DNA from 3 places in the Nocardioides sp. WG-D5 genome. Region 3 is predicted to be linked to each of the others. Evidence: predicted binding sites of a transcription regulator. Region 3 holds the regulator's gene; each other region holds the start of a gene.

Region 1 (6,913 bases), 1.7 Mb from region 3:
CTTCATCAACGCCGCGCGCGGCTTCCTGGTCGACAACGACGCGCTGCGCAAGCACATCGAGTCCGGACACATCGCCGGTGCCGCGCTCGACGTCTTCCCGATCGAGCCCAAGGCCCAGGGCGACGCCTTCGAGAGCCCGCTGCAGGGCCTCGACAACGTCATCCTGACCCCCCACGTGGGCGGCTCCACGCAGGAGGCCCAGGAGGAGATCGGCTGGTTCGTCTCCGGCAAGCTGCGCGACTTCGTCGGCGCCGGTTCGACCGCCCTGAGCGTCAACCTGCCGGCCGTCCAGCCGCCGCCGATGTCCGGGGGCTCGCGGCTCGCGCTGCTGCACGACAGCGTCCCCGGAGTGCTCGCCGAGCTCAACAACCTGCTCGCCTCCGAGGGTGTCAACGTGACCGGTCAGTACCTGGCCACCAGCGGCGAGACCGGCTTCGTGGTCACCGATGTGACCAGCGTTCCGCCCACGACACTGGAGAAGATCGCGGGCAACCCGCACACCAGGTGGGTGCGCGCCTACCACGCCTGACGCTAGCGTTCTGGCCCATGGAGCTCCCTCGACATTGGCCGCTGCCAGAGGCGACCGACCTTCTCGGTGAGGTTCTGGCGGCGTACGACGAGCCGACCCGCCGCTACCACGACCGCCGGCACCTCTCCGAGGTGCTGGACCGGATCGAGGAGCTGCAGGAGGAGGGAGAGCGCTTCGACCCGCTGACCGTCATCCTGGCGGCCTTCTTCCACGACTCCGTCTACGACGGGGAGCGCGACGCCGAGGAACGTTCGGCCACCTGGGCCGAGGACGCCTTGGCCGCCCACCTGGACCCCGACGTGGTCGCCGAGGTCGCTCGTCTGGTGCGGCTGACCGAGACCCACGACCCGGAGCCCGACGACCACGGCGGCCGGGTGCTCTCCGACGCCGATCTGGCGATCCTGGCGGCCCCGGCGGAGCGCTACGAGGAGTACGTCGCGAGCGTCCGCGAGGAGTATCAGCACCTCTCCGACGAGGAGTTCCGGGTCGGTCGCGCCCAGGTCCTGGAGCGGCTGCTGGAGAAGGAGTCGCTCTACTCGACACCCTTCGCGCGGATCAGCTGGGAGGCCGCCGCGCGGGCCAACATCTCGGCCGAGCTTGAGACGCTCGCACCATATCTGTCACCCGATCGATAACAATTGGTTCCATACCCCTCCGGGGTGACAGAATCCGTCGGTGAGCTTCCAGACGTACGCCGACCTGTGGCGGATCCCTGACGTTCGCCGCATCCTCGTGCTGGGTCTGTTCCTGCGCGTCCCGATGCCGGCGTCCTCGGTCATCGTGACCCTGCACGTGGTCGGACCCCTGGATCGCTCCTACGCCGAGGCCGGCCTGGTCTCGACGGTGCTCGCGATCGCGATGGCGATCTCCGGGCCCTGGCTCGGCCGGCTCCTCGACCGCCTCGGGCTGCGGCGTACGCTCCTGCTGCCGCTGGCCATCCTCCCGATCGCCTGGTCGATCGCTCCCTGGGTCGGCTACCTTCCGCTGATCGTGCTGATCGCCGTCGCCGGGCTCTTCACCGTGCCGTCCTGGTCGATCGTGCGCCAGGTCGTGCTCCGCTCGGTCGAACCCGGGCAGCGCACCGCGGCGCTCAGCGCCGACGCGATCATGACGGAGCTCGCCTTCATGGTCGGGCCGGTGATCGGCGTGCTCAGCGCCAGCTACCTCGGCACCTCGTGGGCGCTGCTGGTGACCCAGTGGCTCGGGATCGCCGCGGCCATCGTGCTGTGGCTGCTCAACCCGAGCATCACCGAGGGCGAGCCGGCCGTGCCGAGCGACGCGGTCCCCAGCGACTCCGGCGCCCCGGCTCGCCGCTTCGCACTCCCGTCGTGGGTGAGCCCGGGCGTCGTACTCCTCCTCGCCGGCACCTTCACCGCCTCGCTCATCCTCATCGCCGAGGACCTCGGCACCGTGGCCGCGATGCGCGACTTCGACCGCACCGCCCTCCTCGGGCTGATGATGGCGATCTGGGCGCTCGGGTCCCTGGTCGGCGCGCTCGTCTACGGCGCGCTCAACCGCCACCCGTCCGCCGCGGTGATGCTCGTCCTGCTGGGCGCAACGACGGTGCTCACCGCGTTCGCCTGGGGTCCGGTCTCGTTCGCCGTGCTGCTCCTGCTCAGCGGCTTCTTCTGCGCGCCGACCCTGACCGCGGCGCTCGAGGCGATCACCAGCCGCGTCCCCTCGACCGTACGCGGCGAGGTGATGGGCTGGCACGGCTCGGCCATCACCCTCGGCAGCGCCGTCGGCGCACCCACCGCCGGGTTCGCCATCGACCTGATCGGCTGGCAGGGCGGCTTCATCCTCGGCGGCGGGCTCGGCCTGCTCATCGCGGCAGCGATCTGGCTCACCGTGCGGCGGATGACGAAGCCCACGGCGGAGGCGCCGCTCCCGGGCGAGAAGTCACCCGCCTAGCGCGGCTTGCGGCGCCGCAGGCCGGCAGCAAGCAGGGCAGAGACCAGAGCCCGGGACGTCACCTCGACCGCACCGGCGGCGACCATGTCGTCGTACGCCTCCGCCGGGACGTCGTAGTGGTCCCGGTCGAACCCGCGGGCCGGGATCCCCATCCGGCTCGCGAAGGCGTGCAGCTCCTCGTAGGAGGTGTCGCTGGCCAGGTGCGACCACATCCGGCCACGACTGGGCACGTTCGGCGGATCGATCAGAATCACAGGCTGCATTGTTGGCGATTGCTCCGCAATTCGCGAGCGCTTCCGCTTGACCCTCGCCTCCTTGACCGGTGGGCAAGAATGGTCGGTGATGAACACGACAGTGCTGTTCGAGGCTCGGGCGAAGGTGCTCCATGACCTCGATGCGCGCGGACTCGCCGGCGCGGCGGCCGTCTCAGCCCTCGAGGACGCGATGACCGAGCGCGGCTGGTGGGTGGAGCAGTGGCCGGAGGGCAAGGCGTACGTCGCCGGCCTGGTCGCCCAGGACGTGCAGGACGTGCTCTTCGACGAGAACTCCGAGCGCTGGCCCGTGTGCACGCTCTGTCCGCCCGAGGCCCCGGTGCACTCGCTCCACATCACCCCCGACCTGGGCGGCCCGGACCCGATCTGGGTGTGCGAGGAGAGCGGCGACGTGGTCGCCCCGCTCGGCGATCTCTGAGCCGCAGGCGTCAGGAGGGGCCGAGCTGCAGGTGCAGCGCGTAGCGGTCGGCGCGGTAGACCGAGCGGCAGACCTCGACGTAGCGGTCCCCCGCCACCGACTTCCGCTGCCTGCGGAGCACGGGCACACCGACCGAGAGGCCGAGCAGCGTGGCCTCCTCGATGTTGGCCACATCGGCGCGGAACGTGTCGTCGACCCACGACGGGCGCATGTGCCGGCGGGCCAGCTCGGCGTAGAGGCTGGTCGGCGTGGTGCGCTCGAGCATCCCGGGCACGATCGTCTCGTCGAGATAGACGTCCTCGATGCAGATCGGCACCCCGTCGCCGCGGCGCAGACGGCGCCAGTGGACGACGGCCGCGCCCTCCTTGATCGCCAGCGCACGCGCGATCGTGGGCCCGGCCTTCTCCCGGCCCAGCAGCAGCGTCTCGGAGGAGGCCTGCATCCCCCGGCGAGCCATCTCCTCGCTGAACCCGAGCACCGGACTCTGCGCCCGCGGCGGACGCGCCACGAACGTGCCCCGGCCCGGGATCCGGACCAGCAGACCGTCGGCGACGAGCGCGTCGAGCGCCTGCCGCACGGTCGCCCTGGCGACGCTGAACTTCTGGACCAGCTCGCGCTCCGAGGGTGCCGACGCACCCGGGCTCTCCCCGATGACCAGCTCCCGGACGTACTCCCGGATCTGGACGTGCTTGAGCGAACGCTCACCGTCGACCGACCGGACCATGAGCAGAGCGTAGGTGTACACATGGCGTACGGTCCCGGGTTTGGTCAAGTTGTGACATTGCAATGAGATGAGGCAGATCAGGTGCAACGAAACCCGAATACAGGATTTCGCTAGAACACATGTTCGATCCCGAGGTATGCTGCCAGAGTGGACTTCCAGGGAACACTCTTCGCCCCCACCGACGACGAGACCACCGAGACGACCTACGAGCGGATCCATCTGGACCGCGGAGCCTGGGTGGACGTCGCCCGTGGCTGGCTGCCTGATCCCGACGACGTCTTCGCGGCCCTGGTCCACGACGTCCCGTGGCGCGAGGAGCGCCGGCAGATGTACGACCGCGTCGTCGACGTACCCCGGCTCCTGCACACCTACCTCCAGGGCGACCCGCTCCCCCATCCGCGGCTCGCCGAGGCCCGCGGCCGCCTCACCGCCCACTACCTGCCCGAGCTCGGCGAGCCGTTCGTGACCGCGGGCTGCTGCTACTACCGCAACGGCAACGACTCGGTCGCCTGGCACGGCGACCGGATCGGTCGCGGCCGCAGCAACGACACGATGGTCGCGATCGTCTCCGTCGGCGACCCGCGCCGTCTGGCGCTGCGGCCCCAGGGCGGCGGCAAGGGGATGAGCATCGAGATGGGCCACGGCGACCTGGTCGTCATGGGCGGCTCCTGCCAGCGCACCTGGGAGCACGCCATCCCCAAGGTCTCCTCCGCCGGCCCCCGGATCTCGGTCCAGTTCCGGCCCCGCAACGTCTTCTGAGACTCCCTCAGGATGCTGCGACGCCGTCCATGAGGTTGGCGACCAGGGCGGTGGCGAACTCACGGGTGACGGGCTCGTCAGGGATGAGCAGCCGGTGGTAGACCGATCCCCAGAGCTGGTCGATGAGGACTCGTACGTCGACGTCCGGCCGGATCTGGCCAGCCTCCTGAGCGGCCGTGAGGCGCTCCACGGCCAGGCGGCGGCGCTCGGCGGAGTAGAGGGCTCGATACGCGGCCGCGAGCTCGGGGTCCGTCTGCGCCTCCCCGATCAGCTGGAGGAGCGCTGAACCGCCGGCCGTCTCGGTCATCAGCGCGACGAAGGCGTGCAGCTGGCTGAGGAGATCGGCCCGGATGTCGCCGGTGTCCGGGAAGGCCAGAGTGTCCTCGACCGCGTGGAAGTAACCGTCGAGAGCGAGCGCACCCCGAGACGGCCACCACTTGTAGAGCGTCGTCTTGCTGACCCCTGCGAGGCGGGCGACCCGGTCGAAAGTGAGGTCGGCGATGCCCTCGGTGAGGAGCAGCTCACCCGTCGCACGAAGGATGTCGGCTCGGACCTCGTCGGCGGGTCGCCGGCCCCGTCCACGGCGTGGCGGAACGTCCTCGGCGGTCATGATCCGTCCCCTTCTGATGTCGATCGGTGAGCCAGTGTATGAGGAGTCATCACTCGATCCGGAGTTCGGCGATCAGCCCGTCGCGGAGCTCGAAGGTCATCGGCCCGGTGCCGTTGTAGCCGCTGCCGCTGACCCGCAACGTGACCACCCAGGCTTCCCCGGTGCCCCCGGGCGTCCAGTCGATGACGTCGAAGTGTGCCTGCACGCCGATGTTGTCGGTCTCGTTCCAGGCACGTACGCCGTCGCGGCCACGGAATCTCCGGCCCCAGTCGACGATGAGCGCGTCCTGGGTGAATGCTGCAGCGAAGGCCTCGGAGTCCCCGCGGTTGGTCGCCTCGACGAAGGTCTCGATCGATCTCGGGAGGTTGTTCATTGTCTGCTCCTTGGAAAGTGGGTCGGCGCTGAGGTGCGGTCGACAGCGGGATGGCGCTGTCGACCGCACCCCGTTCACCGAGCAACGGTCAGAAGGTCGGCGAGGTCGACGCGGGTGAGGAACTCGCGGCGGACACGATCAGCCACGTCGGAGACCTCCTCCGAGCCGTCGTCCGCCGGGTCGATGTGGACCCGGAACGGACGCTCACCGGCCGGCAGGGACACGATCCGCGCGATCTCGTCGGAGACCATCGAGGCGTCCGCGTCGGCCGGAGCCAGCGCGGCGAGCTTCTCGGCCACCTGGCCCATGAGCCCGGCGTAGCGGGTCTCGTACGCGGCCTCGACCGCCGTGTCGGCCGGCCGGCCGGAGTGCGCGAAGTGGTTCGTGCCGCTGGTGAACGAGCCCGGCACGACGATCGAGGTCTCCACACCCCAGCGGGCCAGCTCGCCGGCGTAGGAGACGGCGAGGGAGTCCATGCCCGCCTTGGCGGCGAAGTAGGGCGCCAGGTAGGGCGGCGTACCACCCTTGACCGAGGAGCTCGACACCCACACCACCAGGCCGGCACCACGTGCCCGCATGCCCGGCAGCACGGCGCGGTTCACCCGCTGGGTCGAGAGCACGTTGACGTCGTACAGCTCGGCCAGCTGCTCGGGCGTGAACGCCTCGGTCGGGCCGACGACCATGTGACCGGCGTTGTGGATGAGGACGTCGATGCGGCCGTTGTCGGCCTCGATCCGGGCGATGGCCGCATCGACCGAGTCCTGGGAGTTGACGTCGAGCTCGATCGCGCGGAGGTCGACCCCGTGCTCGGCCGAGTAGTCGGCCGCCGCCCGGACCGCCGGGGCGTTGCGGCCGCTGGTCTCGCGCATCCCGGCGTAGACGGTCTGTCCGGCCCGCGCCAGCGCGCGGGCGGTGAGGGCACCGAAGCCGCTCGAGGCCCCGGTGATGACGACGATCTGGTTCATGACGATGTCCTTCCTTGGGGTTCTTCGTGGGGTTCTCTGCGGCTCAGACCATGCCGCCGTTGGCGTACACGACCTGACCGTTGATCCACCGGCACGGGCCCGCGAGGAAGGCCACGACCTCGGCGATGTCGTCGGGCGTGCCGAGGCGGTGCAGCGGGTTCATGTTGGCCATCCGCTCGATGGTCTCCTCGTCCTTGCCGTCCAGGAACAGCGGCGTGGCGACCGGTCCCGGCGCGACCGCGTTGACGGTGATGTCGCGACCCGCGAGCTCCTTGGCCAGCACCATGGTGAGCGCGTCGACAGCGCCCTTGGACGCGGTGTAGGCGGCGTACCCCGGCAGCGCGACCTTCTT
Region 2 (6,913 bases), 2.6 Mb from region 3:
AGCCTCGACCTCGGTCTTCTCGCCGGACTCGTCGTCGGACTCGTCGGAGTCCTCGGCGGGCGCCTCGGTGACCTTCTGGGCCACCGCCTGGCGCACGACCTGGATGACGACGCCGTCGGCGATCTCGACCTTGATGTTGGTGGTGGTCTCCTCGACCTCGGTCACGGTGCCGAAGAGCCCGGCGGTCAGCATCACCCGGTCACCCGGCTGGAGGTTGAGCTGGAGCTCTCGAGCCTCCTTCGCACGCTTCTGCTGCGGCCTGATCAACAGGAAGTAGAACAGGACGATGATGACGATGAAAGGAAGGAATTCCACGGGGGTTCGGCTCCGACAGTCTGAGTGGTGGCCGGCAGGCGCACGGCGACGTGCAAGTCTAACCAGGCACCTGGTTGGGACTGTGAATCAGGCCTCATCCCAGAGCGTGTCCCTCGACCATGCCGCTGCCTCGGCGCTGGCCGGGACCGGCAGCCCGAGGTGCTCCCATGCTGCCGGGGTCGCGACACGGCCCCGCGGCGTACGGGCCAGGAAGCCGCTGCGCACCAGGAACGGCTCGGCGACCTCCTCGACCGTCTCGCGCTCCTCCCCCACCGCGACGGCGAGCGTGGAGATGCCCACCGGGCCGCCGCCGAAGCGGCGGCACAGGGCGTCGAGGACGGCCAGGTCGAGGCGGTCCAGGCCGAGCGGGTCGACCTCGTAGAGGTCCAGGGCCTTCTGGGCGACCTGCTGGGTGACCGTGCCGTCCGCCTTGACCTGGGCATAGTCGCGTACGCGGCGCAGCAGGCGGTTGGCGATGCGTGGGGTGCCGCGGGAGCGGCCGGCGATCTCGGCGGCGCCGTCGTCGCGGAGGGTGACCTCGAGCAGGCCCGCGGAGCGGCGCACGATCAGCTCGAGGTCCGCCGGGTCGTAGAGCTCCAGATGGCCGGTGAAGCCGAACCTGTCCCGCAGCGGGCCGGGGAGGAGCCCGGCGCGGGTCGTCGCGCCGACCAGCGTGAACGGCGGCAGGTCGATCGGGATCGCGGTCGCACCCGGGCCCTTGCCGATGACGACGTCGACCCGGAAGTCCTCCATCGCCAGGTAGAGCATCTCCTCGGCGGGGCGGCTCATCCGGTGGATCTCGTCGACGAAGAGCACCTCGCCCTCGTTGAGCCCGCTCAGGATCGCGGCCAGATCCCCGGCGTGGGTGATCGCGGGTCCGCTGGTGATCCGCAGGGGTGCCGACATCTCGGCGGCGATGATCATCGCGAGCGTGGTCTTGCCGAGTCCCGGCGGCCCGGACAGGAGTACGTGGTCAGGGGCCCGCTCGCGCTGCCTCGCCGCCTCCAGGACGAGACTGAGCTGCTCGCGGACGCGCTGCTGGCCGATCAGCTCGTCGAGGCTCTTGGGGCGCAGCGCGGCCTCGACCGCCCGGTCGTCCCCATCGGCCTCGGCGATCGTCAGCGAGGAGAAGTAGTCCTCCTCGGCTGCGGTCAGGTCGTCCTCGTGCATGAGTGCCTATGCCTTCGAAAGGGTGCGCAGGGCCGCCCGCAGCAGCAGCGAGATGTTGGCCTGGTCGCCGGCCTCCGGCTCGATGGCGGTGACCGCCTTGTCGGCGTCCCGGGCGTTGTAGCCCAGGCCGATGAGGGCCTCGGTGACCTGGTCACGCCACGGCGCCGCGCCCTGCTGGACCGCCGCCGGGGCCGAGGCGCTGCCCGCGGGCGCGCCGATCCGGTCCTTGAGCTCCAGGATCACCCGCTGGGCGCCCTTCTGACCGATGCCGGGGACCTTGGTGAGGGTCTTGGCGTCCTCGGTCGAGATGGCCAGCCGGATGCCGTCGGGCGAGAGCACCGCGAGCATCGCCTGGGCGAGCTTCGGGCCGACGCCGGAGGCGGTCTGGAGAAGCTCGAAGAGCGTGCGCTCATCGGTGTCGGTGAAGCCGAAGAGGGTCAGCGAGTCCTCGCGCACGACCAGGCTCGTCGGCAGGTGCGCCTCCTCGCCGGTGCGGAGCGTCGCCAGGGTGTTGGGCGTGCAGAGCAGCTCGATGCCGATGCCGCCGACCTCGACGACAGCGGTGGAGAGACTGACGGCGGCGACCTTGCCGCGCACGGACGCGATCATCTACGGGACCCTTCTGTTGAGCACATCTGTTGAGCGCCGCCCTGCCGCGGCCACCGCGGCTTCGATGCGGTTCTGGGCGCCTCCGCGCCACTGGTGGGTGATGGCCAGCGCGAGCGCGTCGGCGGCGTCGGCGGGCTTCGGCGGGGTCGGGAGCCGCAGGATCCGGGTCACCATCGCGGTCACCTGGGCCTTGTCGGCACGGCCGTTGCCGGAGACCGCGGCCTTGACCTCGGACGGGGTGTGCAGGGCGACCGGGAGACCGCGCCGGGCGGCACAGACCATGGCGAGACCGCTGGCCTGGGCCGTACCCATGATCGTGGAGACGTTCGAGCGCGCGAAGATCCGCTCGATCGCGACCGCGTCGGGCCGGTGCTCCTCGATCCAGGCGTCGATCCCCTTCTCGATACTCACCAGCCGCTCCCAGACGGGCAGGTCTGCGGACGTACGGATCACTCCGACGTCCACCATCGACAGCGGCCGGCCGAGCGAGCCGTCGACCACGCCCATCCCGCACCGGGTCAGGCCGGGGTCGATCCCAAGCACGCGCACTGGAGCACCTCTTCCACAACGACCGAGCCGGCCGGGTGTCGAACGTCTGTTCGCAGACTACCGGTCGGCTGCTGCCTCCGGGCCCGCGACACCCTCATTCAGGAGGATGTGACGTGCCCGGAGGTCCGAGGTCGAGGCTCCGGGCTCACAGAGTGTCGGTGCGTCGCTCCTCGACGGTCTCCGTGCCGTCGGCATGCCTCCGCCTCGCGACCGTGCGTGACCGACCTCCGGTGTTCAGGGTCACAGCGGTCAGGATCAGCACCACGGCTCCGACAGCGGCCAGGATCCAGCCGACCAGGGTCAGATCGACCCCACTGACCGAGACATGCACAGCCAACGCCAGGACAAGTCCGACGACGAGCAGAATAGCCCCTACGCCGTATCCCATCGTGTACTCCTTCCGGTGCGAACCGGCCTCGTGGCGGTTCGTGACCTTCCGGATACCCAGCATCCGGCCCGAGAATGAGCCGTACGGCCCAGCTCGCAGCCCGATCAGCGGAGCGATCAGGCGTCGACGGTCTCCATGACCTCGTCGGGGATGTCGGCGTTGGAGAAGACGTTCTGCACGTCGTCGAGGTCGTCGACGGCGTCGATGAGCTTGAAGACCTTCTCGGCGGACGAGGCGTCGGCGACCGGGATGTCCATGCTCGCGACGAACTGGACCTCGGCGGAGTCGTAGTCGATCCCGGCGTCCTGGAGCGCGGTGCGGACCGCGACCACGTCGCTGGGGTCGGAGACGATCTCGAAGGACTCACCGAGGTCGTTGACGTCCTCGGCACCCGCGTCGAGGGTGGCCTCGAGCAGGTCGTCCTCGGTGATCGTCTTCCCCTCCTGGGCCTTGGCCACCACGACGACGCCCTTGCGGTCGAAGAGGCGCGAGACCGAGCCCGGGTCGGCCATGGTGCCGCCGTTGCGGGTGACCGCGGTGCGGACCTCCATGGCCGCCCGGTTGCGGTTGTCGGTCAGACACTCGATGAGGAGGGCGACACCCTGGGGGCCGTAGACCTCGTACATGATCGTGTCGTAGCTGACGCCGCCGCCGTCGAGCCCACCGCCGCGCTTGACCGCGCGGTCGATGTTGTCGTTGGGGACCGACTGCTTCTTGGCCTTCTGGATCGCGTCGTAGAGGGTCGGGTTTCCGGCCGGGTCCGGACCGCCGGTCTTGGCCGCGATCTCGATCGTCTTGATGAGCTTGGCGAAGAGCTTGCCGCGCTTGGCGTCGATCGCCGCCTTCTTGTGCTTGGTCGTTGCCCACTTTGAGTGGCCGCTCATCGTTGAACCGTCCTTTGCCCCACGTCGTCGTCTCTGCTTGTCGAGCCGCCACCGGAGTCGTCACAGGGCAGCAGGTGCCCATTCTAACTACGTGGCGTGCGGCACCGTCAGCAGCAGGTGTCCAGGAACAGCCGGTGCAGGCGGTCGTCGGCGTTGACCTCGGGGTGGAAGCTGGTGGCCATCAGCTGGTTCTGGCGTACGGCGACGGGGTGACCCTCGACGCTCGCCAGCACCTCGACGCCCTCACCGATCTCCTCGACCCAGGGTGCCCGGATGAAGACGCCGTGGACCGTTCCGTCGAGGCCGGTGACCTCCAGGTCGGTCTCGAACGAATCGGTCTGCCGCCCGAAGGCGTTACGCCGCACCGTCATGTCGAGCCCGCCGATGGTCTCCTGGCCTGCCGCCCCGTCGAGGAGGCGGTCGGCCAGGAGCACCATGCCCGCGCAGGTGCCGAGCGCCGACATCCCGGTGCGGACACGGTCGCGCAGCGGGTCGAGCAGCTCGAACGTACGGGCAAGTCGCCACATCGCCGTCGACTCACCGCCGGGGATGACGAGGGCGTCGCACGCGTCGAGCTCCTCCCTCCGCCGCACGGAGGTGCCCTTCACCCCCAGCCGGTCGAGGGCGGCGAGGTGCTCGCGGACGTCGCCCTGGAGGGCGAGTACGCCGACCGTGGTCACCAGCCGCGCTCCGCGAACTGGATCGACCGGGCCGGCTCGTCGACGTTGATGCCGACCATCGCCTCGCCGAGACCACGCGAGACCTTGGCGACGACGTCGGGGTCGTCGTGGAAGGTGGTCGCCTTGACGATCGCCTCGGCGCGCTGGGCCGGGTTGCCGGACTTGAAGATGCCAGAGCCGACGAAGACGCCCTCGGCGCCGAGCTGCATCATCATCGCGGCGTCGGCCGGGGTCGCGATGCCGCCGGCGGTGAACAGGACCACCGGGAGCTTGCCGTTCTCGGCGACCTCCTTGACGAGCTCGTAGGGGGCCTGGAGCTCCTTGGCCGCCACGTAGAGCTCGTCGTCGGCGAGCGCGCCGAGGCGGCGGATCTCGCGGCGGATCGTACGCATGTGGGTGACCGCGTTGGAGACGTCGCCGGTGCCGGCCTCGCCCTTGGAGCGGATCATCGCCGCGCCCTCGGTGATGCGACGCAGGGCCTCGCCGAGGTTGGTCGCACCGCACACGAACGGCACGGTGTAGGCCCACTTGTCGATGTGGTTCTCGTAGTCGGCCGGGGTCAGCACCTCGGACTCGTCGATGTAGTCGACGCCCAGGGACTGCAGCACCTGCGCCTCGGCGAAGTGGCCGATGCGGGCCTTGGCCATGACCGGGATGGAGACGGCCTCGATGATGCCGTCGATCATGTCGGGGTCGGACATGCGGCTCACGCCGCCCTGGGCGCGGATGTCGGCGGGGACGCGCTCGAGCGCCATCACCGCCACCGCCCCGGCGTCCTCGGCGATCTTCGCCTGCTCGGGGGTGACCACGTCCATGATCACGCCGCCCTTGAGCATCTCCGCCATCCCGCGCTTGACGCGCGAGGTTCCCGTCTCATTCGTGCTTGTTGCCATGGTGCGATCGTAGGTCGGGATCGGACGTACGCCACCCTCGGAAAGGCCTGGTCAGGCCACTGTTCCCAAAGTGGACTGCTAGGAGGCCACTCAGGAGGCCAGTGCTTCGACGGCTTCGGCGACCGCGGCCGGGGCGCCGGCCAGGGACCAGAGGACACCGCCCGCCTCGACCTGGGCCGTGGTGCCGCCGGCGCCGAGGATGAGGGCCGCTCCGGGGAGGCGGTCCCAGTCGGGGACGGAGTGCTGGAGAAAGAGGTGGAGCTTGCCCTGGGCGATGGCGGTGAGGTCCATCGACCCGGAGCCGAGGATCCGGATGGAGGCGGCCTGGCTCGCGACGCGGACGTAGGCCTCGCCGACGGGGTGCCTCAGCTTGGCCGGGTGGAGATAGGTCGTCAGGCAGGCCAGGGCGAGCGGCGTGTCGAGCACCGCGTCGAGCCGGACCCCGTTGCGGGTGGTGGGCAGCTCGGGTCCACCCACGTAGACGGCGTCCTCGGCCGGCGAGTAGACGGCGCCCAGGACCAGATCGTCCCCGTCGGTCAGCGCCAGCGCCGAGCACCACCAGTCGAGCCCGCGGACAAAGTTGTAGGTGCCGTCGACCGGGTCGATGGTCCACACCCGGCCCGTGGTCGACTCGCGGGCCGAGCCCTCCTCGCCCAGCACGCCGTCGCCGGGGTGCTCGGACGCGAGCCGGTCGACGATCGCCTTCTCGGCGGCCTTGTCGGCCGCGGTGACCAGGTCGGAGACCGAGGTCTTGGTCTCGATCGAGTCGCCGATGCCCGCGCTGCGCATCTTGGCGGCGAGAGCGCCGGCGCCACGGACGAGCTCGGTGGCCAGGCGTACGTCGGCCGCGCTCGGCGCGGTCACGAGGCGGCCTCCTCGGCGAGAGCCTGCCTGCGGACGGTCCACACGCGCTGTCCGACGGTGACCGTCGAGGCGACCGCGAGGATCCACAGCGCGATGTAGATGAGGAGGTCGAGGTCGAAGATGCCGGCGAAGCCGGTCAGCACCAGGACCAGGACGAGCCGGTCGGCGCGCTCGGCGATGCCGACGTTGGCGGTGAAGCCCAGCGACTCCGCGCGGGCGCGGGCGTAGGAGGTGACCGCGCCCATCACCACGCACCACAGGGTCAGTGCGAGGTAGAGGTCGGAGTCGCCCGGGCCGGCGAAGTAGAGCGCCAGGCCGCCGAAGACCGCGCCGTCGCCGATCCGGTCGAGGGTGGAGTCCCAGAAGGCGCCGAACTTGCTCGTGCGGCCGACGGCACGCGCCATCGCCCCGTCGATCAGGTCGCTGAACACGAAGCAGGTGATGAAGATGGTGCCGGCCAGGAGCTCGCCGCGCGGGTAGAACGCGAGCGCGCCGACCGCCACTCCGAGGGTGCCGACGAGTGTGACGGCGTCAGGGCTGATCTTCAGTGCGATGAACAGC
Region 3 (6,913 bases):
CGGATCCCGTTCCCGCGGCCCGACGACCCGCTGATGTCGGCCCGGCAGCAGGCCGCCGACAAGGCCGGTGGCAACGGCTTCATGCAGGTCGCCGCCACCCATGCAGCGCTGCTCATGGCGCAGGGTGCCGGCCGGCTGATCCGCACCACCACCGACCGCGGGGTCGTGGCGGTGCTGGACCCCCGCCTGGCGACCGCCCGCTACGGCGGCTTCCTCAAGGCGAGCCTGCCGCCGATGTGGGCCACCACCGACCCCGCCATCGTGCGGCAGGCCCTGAAGCGGCTCTCCGAATCAGCCTCTGCCTGACCGAGAAGCACGCCGAGTCGGCTCGTTGTGACGAGCCGACTCGGCGTGCTTCAACGGGTCAGCGGTAGGTCTTGGCCCACCAGCGGTGGGTGGCCTTGTCGGGCGTGGCGATGCCGTGGCACGAGTACGCGGTGCCCTGGCCGCACGTGAAGTTGCTGCTCGCGTTGGCGAAGGTGACCTCGACCTTGCGGATCCGCTTGGACGAGAAGCCCTCGATCGTCTTCGTGGCGATGCCCTTGCTGTTGGGCTTGAGGTAGTAGACGCCGCGGGTGCCGTCGGTGCGGAAGATGCTGACCACGGCGGCGTTGGCGTTGGGGCGGGCGACGTCGACCTTGATGCGCAGCTTCCAGCCCTTGCCGACGTTCTTCGGCACCAGACGCTGGGAGGCGTAGGTGAGGTGCTTGAGGGTGAACTGGCCGTCGACGGTCTGTCGCTTGGCGGGCAGCGCGGTGCGGCCGTCGTAGACCGGCGGGTAGTAGGCCCCGCCCTCGCTGTAGCTCTTCGAGGGGGCCAGGTTGGCGGCGGCGAAGCGGGCGTACTGCAGCTTCAGCGTGGTGCCGCGCGCGGCGAGCGCCTGTCGGATGGCAGCGGTGGAGTAGGTCGACGGGGCCCGGTTCCAGACGCCGAGGACCACCTCCGGCAGGGAGCCCCGCTCCTTGGCGAAGCGCTCGGAGAGGTAGCGGAAGAAGATCCAGTTGCCGTAGATGCCGAGGTTGGAGACGTTGGAGTTGTCCAGCGGCTTGCGCTGGTCCTCGAGCTGACCGTAGGCCAGGTACTGCCGGTTGTCGTTGATGCTGTCGTAGACCTCGTCCTCGACCCAGGTCGCCGTGGACTCCATCATCCAGCGGTCCTCGCCGGCGTCGTAGGCGAACTGGACGGCGTGGAAGTACTCGTGGGCGGCGGTGACCCGGAGGTTCTCGGTGGGCGTGTTGGCCGTGCCGTACTCAGCGGTGGCGTAGTCGTTGTCCAGGACGCAGTAGGCCGTCGCGGCGGTCTTGGAGACCTTCGTCTCGGGCGCGCAGTAGCCGTAGTAGCCCTCGTCGTAGAGGTTCTCCAGGTAGATGTCGACCTTGCCCGGGGTGACCGTCTTGTCGGCCGCCGGCTTGCGGTAGCCCGCCTGCACATAGACGTTGTGGACCTTCGTGACCACGTCACGGACCTGGGTCGCGTACGCCACCGAGGCGCTGTCGCCGCCCTTGCCCGGCGAGTAGTGGACGCAGACGACGTCGCTGCAGGTCTGGGTCGCGGTGCGCGGGCGGGCGAGCAGCTGGCGGGCGGCCTTCTGGCTGGATCCGTCCAGGGCGTCCTTTGCGTTCCAGAGGTTGGTCAGGGCGATGGTCGCGTCGGGCCGGCCCGCGACGTGCCTGCCCGGCACGACCTGGCGGGCGCCACGGACCGACTGGTTGCGCTTGACCTTCTTGGCCTCGGCGAGAGCCTCCCGGGCCGCCTCCTCCGTCACCGGCTGCGCGGCGCTGGTGTCACCGCCGGTGCGCACCGAGCTCGCCGGGGTCGATCCGGTTGCGGGCATGGTGGCGGCGAAGGTGGCCACTACCATCCCTGCGATCAAGACGAAGGAGCGTTGTTTGCGGTTGATCCGGCGGGCAATGTTTCGCATGAGATACCAGACGTTCGGGAAGGCAGACCAGGGCAGTCTAAGGGCACGACGACCCGGCCACACCGGTGAAACGCCTAGACGGGCTCGGTGACGTGATGGAGCCGGTTGCTCCCGGTCGCGGTGGCGTACGACCTGCTCCAGGTGGCCGTGGTCCTGGCGTCCTTGCGCTCGGCGATGACGTACCAGTCCATCTGGGCGCGGTTGCGGGTCACGTCGAGGACCGAGAAGCCGTGGTCGTCGAAGTTGAGGTAGCGGACGTGGCGGTTGGCGGTCCTGATGATCTCCTCGACCGTCACGCTGACCGTGCGGCGCGGGGCGCCGAGGATGTCCTTGAGGTTGTTCGAGGTCACCGAGGTGGCGACGAACTCGACGCCGGCCGTCCTGCCGAGCGGGTAGACGGCGGAGTCGTACGGCAGGTCGCAGGCCCAGGCCGAGTGGATGTCGCCGGTGACGAAGACGGTGTCGGTGATCGCGTTGTTGCGGATGTGCTCGAAGAGCTCGGTGCGGTCGGCGGTGTAGCCGTCCCACTGGTCCACGTTGAGGGCGATGCCGTTGTCGGGCAGCAGCCCGGTGACATCGTTGACCGGGCTGATGAGGCTCTTCGGAAGAGCTCCGAAGGTGACCGGCGCGATCATGACCGGGTTGCCGACGATCTTCCAGCGGGCGTCGGTGAGCAGGCCCTCCTTGAGCCACTCCAGCTGCTCGTCGCCGGTGATCGTGCGGTCCGGGTCGTCGGCCCCGGCCAGGTCGGTGCGGGCGACCTGCTGGGAGCGGTAGGACCGCAGGTCGAGCATGCTCAGCTCGAGCAGGGTCCCGAAGCGGAGCCTCCGGTAGATCGTGTCGTGGAGGTGGTCGTCGGTCTCCACCGTGGCGGTGCCGTCGACGCGCAGCGGCATCCACTCGTCGTAGGCCTGGTTGGAGTTGGTCTTGCGGTCGATCCAGTCGTACTCGCCGGGCTCGTTGTTCTCCGCGCCCAGCAGCCAGGCGTCGTTGGCGGACTCGTGGTCGTCCCAGGTGACGATCCAGGGCAGGTGGGCGTGGGCGTCGGCGAGGTCGACGTCCCGCTTGTACTGCGCGTGCCGGATCCGGTAGTCGGCCAGGGTGTGCATCTCGTGGGCCGGCTCGTGCGAGCGGATGTCCTCGTTGGCCATGCCGTAGCCGTACTCACCGGGCGCGTACTCGTAGAGGTAGTCGCCCAGGTGGAGGATCGCGTGCAGGTCGTCGCGGGCGGCGAGGTGGCGGTAGGCGGCGAACCAGCCGGCCTGCAGGTTGGAGCAGGAGACCACCCCGAAACGTACGTTGTCCGGGGTCGCGTCCGCGGCCGGAGCGGTGCGGGTGCGGCCGACGCGGCTGGTCTGGCCGTTGTAGCTGAAGCGGTAGAAGTACCAGCTCTCGGGCGAGAGGCCGGTGACGTCGAGCTTCACCGTGTGGTCGCGGTCGGGGCCGGTCTGCTGGGAGCCCTTGGCGACGACGCGACCGAAGTCCGCGGTCGGCGAGACCTCCCAGCGGACCAGGACCTCCTCGCCCAGGCCGGATCCCGGAGTCGCCTCCGCGGTGGGTGTGACCCGGGTCCAGATGACCACGCGGTGCGGGAGCGGGTCGCCCGAGGCGACACCGTGCTGGAAGTGGTTGAGCGTGGCGCCGGCCGCCTCGGCGGGTGCCGGCAGCGCCACGGCCCCCGCTCCTGCGGCGGTGGCCAGTCCGGCGGCGATGAGGGTGCGGCGGTCGATCTGCGTCTGAGTCACGCTGTATGGAACGACGCAGCCGCCGGCCCTGTCATGGGCCGGCGGCTGGATTTCACGCAGTGTTCCCGGGGAGGGCATGTCTGGGAAAGACACGGCGGCCGCGAGCGGCGTTTCGGGCCGATCTGGCAAGGCGGCGCTGCGAAGGCATCCTGGAGGCTGTCGAGCGGCGCCAACGCCGCCAGATCGGATGCGAAACGTCGCGCAGCGGGCGTGGATTTGCCAGACATGCCCTCCGGTTCCGGGAGGTGTGAGGCAGGACTCAGAGGCTGCGCAGGACCGCGGTCACCTTGCCGAGGATCGTCGCGTGGGTGCCGTCGATCGGTTCGTACGCCGCGTTGTGCGGCAGCAGCCAGACCTTGCCGTCCTTGCGGGAGAGCGTCTTGACGGTCGCCTCGCCGTCGATCAATGCGGCCACGATCTCGCCGTTCTCGGCGGTGGGCTGCTGGCGCACGACCACGAAGTCGCCGTCGCAGATCGCCGCGTCGACCATCGAGTCACCGGAGACCGAGAGCAGGAAGAGGTCGCCGTTGCCGACCAGCTGCTTGGGCAGCGGGAAGACGTCCTCGACGCTCTGCTGGCTCGAGGTCTCCTCGGCCAGGATCGGGCCACCGGCCGCGATCCGACCGACCAGGGGAACCATGGCGGCGTCGGGATTGGGGTTGACGACGGCCTCGGCCGTGATCGCCGGCTCGGTCTCCTCGCCGGACATCGCCTTGCGGTGGGCCATCACCTCGGGCAGGAAGACCTCGAGGGCGCGGGGCCGCTTCGGGTCCTTGCGGATCAGACCACGCTGCTCCAGCGCCCGCAGCTGGTGGGCGACGCTGCTGGTGCTGGTCAGCCCGACCGCGGCGCCGATCTCACGCATGCTGGGCGGATAGCCCCGCTGCTCGATGCTGTCGCGCAGGTGAGCGAGGATGCGCTGCTGACGCGGCGTGAGCCCGGTCGCGTCCGGCGGCCCGTCGGGCAGCTCGCGGACGCGGCTCTTCGAACCGCCTGATCCGGTGCCTGTCTTCTGCGTGGTCATGTCATCACATTAGTCCCTCTGGCACCACTACATCAAACATCTGTTCGATCTCTTCGGTAGTGCGTGTCGGCGTTCGAAAATTCTTGGGGTCGCTACTTGCGTTGTTCGAACACGTGATCTACCTTCGAACATGTGCTCGATCGAACACGTGATCGAGAGACTTGTGAACTGGAGGCCGTGATGAGTGCAACCGTCTATGTGCTGCCCGTAGCCGAGCCGCCCCGGCCCGTGCGGGAGGTGCGTCGCTCGACCGTGCGGCTCACTCGGCGGGGCCGGATCGTCGTGTTCGCGTTCGCGCTCGTGGTGCTCTTCGGGATCGCGCTGATCGGGGCGCGGGTGGCCTTCGCGGTGGAGGACGGTGCCGACAAAAGCCCCGCTCCCTCCGCCCACACGATGGTCGTCGGCGATGGCGACACGCTCTGGGACATCTCGGCGGAAGCCGTCGCCGGGACCGACGCCTCGATTCGGGAGATGGAGCAGAGGATCAAGGAGCTCAACAGTCTCGAGTCCTCGATGCTCGTGTCCGGGCAGACCTTGATCATTCCGACCGCGCCGTAGAGGCGCCCACAGATGTCCGGCTGCTCCTTCGACCCTGGCAGCCGGCAACCGGGGAAAAGTGAGAGTGCTGCAGACGATGGGAAGCGTCTGCAGCACTCTCGCTGTCCTGGCGGTCGTCAGTGACGCCCGCGATAGGGCGTGTCCGGTTCGGCCGGCGGCCACGGCTTGTTGCGGGAGCTGTGGCGCGGCGGCCACTCGTCGTCCGGCTCGGCGGCCGGCGGGTCCTGGGGCTGGCGCTGGGCGGGCATCGCCTGCGTCGCCGCGGGATCCTGGGTCAGCCGAGCCCTCGAGCCGGTCTGGCCGTAGCTGGTCGGAGCCTGGTAGGCGCCCGACTGATACTGCGACGAGCCGGCCTGCTGGGTGGGGTAGCTGTCCGTGCCGTAGCCCTGCGAACCGTATGCCGGGGAGCTTGTCGGCGTGGAGGTCGGCGTCGGCGGGCTCGTGTAGTAGGGCGGAGCACTCGGCGGTGTCGGGGCCGGCGGCTGGTAGCTCGGTGCGCCGTAGGCCGACCGGCTCCCGGTGTTGCCGAAGTCCGGGGAGCTGCTCGTGTAGCCGTAGGGCGACTGCGAGCCGGTGTCGGTGTAGGCCGAGCGGCTGCCGGTGTCGCCGTACAGAGACTGGTTGCCGGTGTCGTACGGAGACTGGCTCCCGGTGTCGGAGCTGTGCCGGCCGTAGGAGCTGGTGTCCTCGTAGCCGTAGGAGCCGGTGCCGTAGTAGTCCTGCTCGGTGTAGGTCGGGTCGCCGTAGGGCTGCTCCGGGTAGTCCTGCTCCTCGACGTAGGCGTTGGAGTGGCTTCCGGTGTAGTCGTCGGCGGGCGGTGGGGTGGGGGAGCCGGTGAGGGCCCGCCAGGCCTTCCCGGCGAAGGTGAAGGTCAGGAAGAGACAGGCGACTGCGACGACGGCCGCGATGGCGAGCTTCACCCAGGCGCCGGAATCGCCTCCTCGTGCGTCGGCCCCGAAACCGACGGCGATCCACACGAGCACTCCCCAGATGACGAGGAATGCCAGCGTCGCGATCGCAGGCAAGATGAACGGTGGCCGGGGACCGCTTCTGGGGCGCGTGCCTCTCCGCGACCCGACGCGATTACCTCCGGAGATGTTTGTCACGGGGTCATTCTTACCCATCTGGGCCAGCCCGTCGCCGCTGAACCGGAATCTTTCGGTGTTTGACCGGCGACACGCCGGGCGCACGGGGAAACGCGGCGCTCGCTTGCATCGGCTGGGGGGCGGGCGTACGGTTACCACTACATCTAGTAGTTACACCGCTGTAGTTATCCACATCTAGTTCACATGAACGGGCGGATGACCCACAGCCCCGAGGGTGTTGTTCCACAGGGACTCACGCTCAATTCCACAGGTTCCACAGGCTCGGGCCGCCGCTGAGACGGCCTGGATCCACAAGGCTTCACGAGAGGGGCTCGACCGTGCACTGTCCGTTCTGCCGACACAGCGACACCAAGGTGCTCGACTCCCGTGTGGCCGAGGACGGCGGCCAGATCCGGCGCCGTCGGGTCTGCCAGGAATGTGGGAAGCGGTTCACGACCGTCGAGCAGATGCAGCTGATGGTGGCCAAGCGCTCCGGCGCAGCGGAGCCGTTCAGCCGCGACAAGGCGGTGCACGGCGTACGCAAGGCGTGCAAGGGGCGTCCGGTCACCGAGGACCAGCT

The links. Region 3 encodes LexA, which represses DNA repair genes until DNA is damaged. Its sites were predicted from a motif close to TCGAACANNTGTTCGA; they were not measured.
Region 1: a site for LexA is predicted at 3,966-3,981, ahead of ACWZJV_RS09990 (alpha-ketoglutarate-dependent dioxygenase AlkB). Genes of this name have one in related genera too.
Region 2: a site for LexA is predicted at 2,682-2,697, ahead of ruvC (crossover junction endodeoxyribonuclease RuvC). Genes of this name have one in related genera too.

Annotation. Positions count from the first base shown of each region.
Region 1 is NZ_CM132928.1:2,043,636-2,050,548, forward strand. It holds gene serA (phosphoglycerate dehydrogenase) at 1-529, shown strand, start outside; gene ACWZJV_RS09965 (HD domain-containing protein) at 547-1,164, shown strand; gene ACWZJV_RS09970 (MFS transporter) at 1,205-2,440, shown strand; gene ACWZJV_RS09975 (DUF4031 domain-containing protein) at 2,437-2,703, opposite strand; gene ACWZJV_RS09980 (hypothetical protein) at 2,783-3,130, shown strand; gene ACWZJV_RS09985 (GntR family transcriptional regulator) at 3,141-3,875, opposite strand; gene ACWZJV_RS09990 (alpha-ketoglutarate-dependent dioxygenase AlkB) at 4,002-4,613, shown strand; gene ACWZJV_RS09995 (TetR/AcrR family transcriptional regulator) at 4,621-5,223, opposite strand; gene ACWZJV_RS10000 (nuclear transport factor 2 family protein) at 5,273-5,596, opposite strand; gene ACWZJV_RS10005 (SDR family NAD(P)-dependent oxidoreductase) at 5,671-6,561, opposite strand; gene ACWZJV_RS10010 (SDR family oxidoreductase) at 6,605-6,913, opposite strand, start outside.
Region 2 is NZ_CM132928.1:461,545-468,457, forward strand. It holds gene yajC (preprotein translocase subunit YajC) at 1-315, opposite strand, end outside; gene ruvB (Holliday junction branch migration DNA helicase RuvB) at 403-1,485, opposite strand; gene ruvA (Holliday junction branch migration protein RuvA) at 1,492-2,094, opposite strand; gene ruvC (crossover junction endodeoxyribonuclease RuvC) at 2,095-2,643, opposite strand; gene ACWZJV_RS02315 (DUF6458 family protein) at 2,789-3,031, opposite strand; gene ACWZJV_RS02320 (YebC/PmpR family DNA-binding transcriptional regulator) at 3,148-3,915, opposite strand; gene pdxT (pyridoxal 5'-phosphate synthase glutaminase subunit PdxT) at 4,023-4,595, opposite strand; gene pdxS (pyridoxal 5'-phosphate synthase lyase subunit PdxS) at 4,592-5,488, opposite strand; gene ACWZJV_RS02335 (inositol monophosphatase family protein) at 5,579-6,352, opposite strand; gene pgsA (phosphatidylinositol phosphate synthase) at 6,349-6,913, opposite strand, start outside.
Region 3 is NZ_CM132928.1:3,721,563-3,728,475, forward strand. It holds gene ACWZJV_RS18115 (ATP-dependent DNA helicase) at 1-306, shown strand, start outside; gene ACWZJV_RS18120 (MXAN_6640 family putative metalloprotease) at 365-1,855, opposite strand; gene ACWZJV_RS18125 (alkaline phosphatase D family protein) at 1,996-3,666, opposite strand; gene lexA (transcriptional repressor LexA) at 3,926-4,690, opposite strand; gene ACWZJV_RS18135 (LysM peptidoglycan-binding domain-containing protein) at 4,871-5,248, shown strand; gene ACWZJV_RS18140 (hypothetical protein) at 5,365-6,273, opposite strand; gene nrdR (transcriptional regulator NrdR) at 6,672-6,913, shown strand, end outside.